2 regions of the Rhodococcus opacus B4 genome follow, and region 2 is predicted to be linked to the other one. Evidence: riboswitches for the same ligand, from Rfam matches in the RefSeq annotation. Region 2 holds a riboswitch; the other holds the start of a gene.
The links. Region 2 has a riboswitch for glycine ahead of ROP_RS13165 (DUF5058 family protein). Riboswitches for the same ligand answer to the same signal wherever they lie in the genome.

Region 1 (2,196 bases), 2.2 Mb from region 2:
CGAACCGTTGGGTGGTGCCGAAGCAGGCGTCGGCACCGATCTCGCCGGGCGGGGTGAGGAGAGTGAGCGCCAGCAGGTCCGCCCCGACCGCGACCAGTGCGCCGCGCTCGTGGGCTGCCGCGATCACGTCGGTGTAGTCGGCGATGCGGCCGGACGCACCGGGCATCTGTCCGAGGACGCCGAAGAAGTCGCCGTCCGGCAGACCGGCGGACAGGTCGGCCACCACGATCTCGATGCCGAGCGGCTCGGCCCGCGTCTCGACGACGGCCAGCGTCTGCGGGAACAGGTCGGCGTCGACGACGAACCGCGGGGACTTGCTCTTGCTCGCGCGGCGCAGCAGCGTCATCGCCTCGGCGGCGGCGGTGGCCTCGTCGAGCATCGACGAGTTGGCGACCTCCATGCCGGTCAGGTCGGCGACCATCGTCTGGAAGTTGAGGAGGGCTTCGAGGCGGCCCTGGCTGATCTCGGGCTGGTACGGCGTGTACGCGGTGTACCAGGCCGGGTTCTCGATGATGTTCCGAATCAGCACCGGCGGGGTGAGGGTGTCGTAGTAGCCGAGCCCGATCATGGACGTCGCCACGGTGTTCTGCGCGGCGAGCGCCGACAGTTCGGCGAGCGCCTCGTGCTCGGAGACCGGTGCGGGCAGGGCGTCGAGGCCGTCGGCGATGCCGCCCGTGACCCCGTCCAGGATGACGGCGGGAACGGCCTTCGACGCGAGGTCGTCGAGCGAGTCGGCTCCGACCAGTTCGAGAATATGCGCGAGTTCCGCAGCGTTCGGGCCGACATGACGATCGGCGAATGTACGGCTTCCAGCGTCGATCACGACAACTCCCAAGCAGTTCGGAGGATCAGGACACGCCCCGCTCGGCGGAACGTCCCTCCCCCTCTGTCGCCTGCTCGGGTAGAGCGCCTGAGAGATTCGGTACCGTCCGTTCGCGTGCGAAGACGGCCCTTTCCCCGTGGGCGGGTGGGTGCTCCCACCGCTTTCCAGAGACGTCGGAGCCCGCACGGTCCTGTTTGCCTGAGAGATTGACGGGGAGGTGTTGCTCCTTCGGCGCCCGAGCTCCCGCACGCACTATGTGCTTGCAGTGCCCGGAACTCTCCCGCACGGCGTCGACGCACCGCCATTCTATGTCACGGCCGCAGACAGCGGCGCAAGCAGCGCCGCGGTCTGCGGGTTGTGGGCTAGCCCGTCTTGCGGCTCGCGCGGTTCTTACGCCGCGACGCCAGCTCGTCCTCGGGGCTCTGCTCGCTCTCGCCGCCGTCGGCTCGCTCTGCCGGGAAATCGGCGATGGTGCCGGTCAGTTCGCGCATGGCACCGCTGACTGCGATACCGAACACACCCTGCCCGCCCTGGAGCAGGTCGACGACCTCCTCGGCGGACGTGCATTCGTAGACCGTGGTCCCGTCCGAGAAAAGTGTGATCTTGGCCAAGTCCCGCACCCCACGCTTACGGAGGTGGTCGACGGCCACGCGAATGTTCTGCAAGGATATTCCGGTGTCGAGCAGTCGCTTGACGATCTTGAGGACGAGGATGTCCTTGAACGAGTACAGCCGTTGGCTGCCCGACCCCGCCGCGCCCCGAATGGACGGCACCACGAGGGATGTGCGAGCCCAGTAATCGAGCTGGCGGTAGGTGATTCCCGCGATCTGGCAGGCGATGGGGACGCGGTATCCGACGAGGTCGTCGGGCACGGAATCGTCCGGAAAGAGGCCCGGCTGGATCTCCTCGGAGCTGAACTCGGGCTCGGCAACGTTGTCGCCGGGCGCAAGATTCAGCGCATTCTCCTGCGGCCGATCTCCCACTGACTACTCCCTCTCGCATGTTGCACTGAACCCGACGATCAGTGCGCCTGTGACGCGCGTCGCCAGTGTCCACGGCAATCCGCAGCACGTCGAGCGGCGCAAGCGCCACCAGTGACATCGAGCTAGTCCGTACCCTGAACCTACTCAGCGTACGCCCGATACAATCTGCAGGGCAGAAAATCACTGCACCGAACGCTATGACTCCGAGGAGACGGGGTCAACGCAACGCGCCGGAGGAACCTCAACCGTTACTGCGCCGGCGGCCCTTCCGCGGGAGAAACTAGCCGTCGGTGGCCTTGAAATCGTCCGGCGACACGGACTCGAGGAATTCCTTGAACTTCTCGACCTCGTCCTCACGCTCGTCGGGCATGACCAGACCGGCCTCCGTGA
Region 2 (2,196 bases):
CGCGACCACAGTGGCCCGGGGCTGCTTCATCGACACGATCGCCTGCACGAGGACCGCCCCCAGGACCGAGGGAAGGATGTAGGAACGGGTGACGGTCACGATATCGGCGGGAATCACACTGATCAGCCACGTGCCGAGCAGCCCGACGAACACCGCCAGCGACACGAGGTGCACCATCGCGGCACCGCAGATAGCCAGGACCGCAGCCAGTTCGGCCCGCTTGGTTCCCGGCTTCGCGCCGATGTTCGTCTGCGCGATCAGCGCGGCCGGCAACAGCTTGTTCGCGATGTTGCCGATCATGAACGCCTGGTACATCGCGGCCGGCCCGAGGATGGGAAAATAGGTCAGGGGTTCGACCAGCCAGATGATGAAGAAGGTCCCGGCGACCGCTGCGAACGCGGTCCACAACTGGCCCGCCGTGACGTCCACCTCACCCGAGAACACCAGGTACAGAGGCGCACCGATCGACAGGAGCAACCCGACGATCATCGTGAGGCGACCCCAGCGGGACGTGGTCTTGTCGAATTCGGCGAGTTCACGCGTGCCGGACACTGTTACGGCTTCGTCGGTAGTCATCGAAAGTCCTTTCCGTGCGAGTCGTGAATCAGGAGGTGACCAGGTAGGTGACGGTGAGTGCGACGAGGATCGAAATGCCCAGTCCCCATTCGCGGAGCCAGCTCTTGCCGAACGTGCGGGCGACGAAGAGGCAGATCCCCATCGCGACGGCGGAGGCGGCGAACGCGACGATGTGGTAGCTGGATTTCGTCAGTTCCTGAAAGCCCAGCGAGGCGAACGCGCCGATCAGAGCGGCTGAGGGGACGACCGCCATCAACGCCGGATTCACCGTGCGGATCTTCGCGTCGCCCCGCTTGAGCAGTGGAGTGAGGATGAGCGCGGACAGCATCCACATCACGCCGCCGATGCTCATGGCGAAGAAGGCGACGACGAACACGTTCTGTGTGTAGGTGTCGGCGCCGAGTTTCGCACCCATCGACTCGGCGGCGATGCTGGCCGCGGACACGTCGTACGCGGCGGAGCCGATCAAACCGATGCGGGCCAGAACGGCGGGCGTGCCGAAGAGGGCGAGGAGGGCGATCGCGACGAGACAGACCGCCAGGGACGGTCCGATCGCCGACACGGCCCCGGAGCGGAACGACACCTTCATGTCTTCCGGCGACATGTCCGCGACGGGTGCCACCTTGCGAACCGCGGTCATGTAGATCGCCGACTGCACGACGATGACGACGAAGATGCCGGCAACGGCCACCCAGAGAACAGGCGAGTTGGCGACAGCCATGATGTTCGTGGATGTCCCACTAGCAGTCACATTCATGGATCTCCCAGGGAGAGTGAGCAACCGGTGAGCCGATTGCTCGAGCGATGTGAGGGTGATCCGGTGGATCGCCTCGGCTGACACCCGCTCTGTTCCGTAACCTGAGAGTTTGGAGACACACTCGTGCGAGTGGTCATCGTGCCCCGTCGGTGAGCGTGCCGTTACAGGCGACACGCTGCTCTCCAGAGTTCCCGACCCTGACTGTCCTGGTGCCTGAGAGTTTGTGGGTACTTGCTCCTTCGGCGCCCGGGACGCGGTCCCGGAACTCTCCAGCCAGGTTCATAGGGAGAAACCATCGAGATGGTTCCGAATCGAACTGACTCGGGACGTACTGTTCCGCAGACGTGTTACGAAACGATGACCGAACCGTTCCGAAGTGTAAACACAGTCAGTTGATGAATCCCATACTGCGCGTTCGCATGCCGAACACCTCATGTGAGTGGCAAAGCGTGCGCAAGCACACTTTGCCACTCACATGGGGGTCAGCCGTGGACGTGGAGCGGTTTGCCGGCCACCGCCATCAGCGCCTCCCCGAGTGCCTCGCCCTGGGTGGGGTGGGCGTGCACGTATTTCGCCGCCTGGGCGGCGTCGACCTCGAAGTTGTACAGCAGCTGCGCCTCACCGATCAGCTCGCCGACGCGGTCGCCGACCATGTGCACACCGACCACGACACCGTCCGGCGCGACCACCAGCTTGACCGCCCCCGACGTCTTGAGGATCTGACTCTTGCCGTTGCCGGCGAGATCGTGGACGACCGTCCGGATCTCGTCGCCGAACTTCTCCCGCGCCGCGGTCTCGGTCAACCCGACCGACGCGACCTCCGGGTGGGAGTACGTGACGCGGGGGATGCCGGTCTCGTCGAT

Region 1: it holds a riboswitch for glycine, as region 2 does, so the genes downstream of both, gcvP (aminomethyl-transferring glycine dehydrogenase) here and ROP_RS13165 (DUF5058 family protein) in region 2, are expected to answer to the same signal.

Annotation. Positions count from the first base shown of each region.
Region 1 is NC_012522.1:663,676-665,871, forward strand. Features, by position in the region: gene gcvP (aminomethyl-transferring glycine dehydrogenase) at 1-823, opposite strand, end outside; glycine riboswitch at 999-1,116, opposite strand; gene ROP_RS03040 (MerR family transcriptional regulator) at 1,186-1,806, opposite strand; gene ROP_RS03045 (bifunctional nuclease family protein) at 2,087-2,196, opposite strand, start outside.
Region 2 is NC_012522.1:2,847,705-2,849,900, forward strand. Features, by position in the region: gene ROP_RS13160 (hypothetical protein) at 1-576, opposite strand, end outside; gene ROP_RS13165 (DUF5058 family protein) at 605-1,297, opposite strand; glycine riboswitch at 1,421-1,521, opposite strand; glycine riboswitch at 1,525-1,616, opposite strand; gene lpdA (dihydrolipoyl dehydrogenase) at 1,816-2,196, opposite strand, start outside.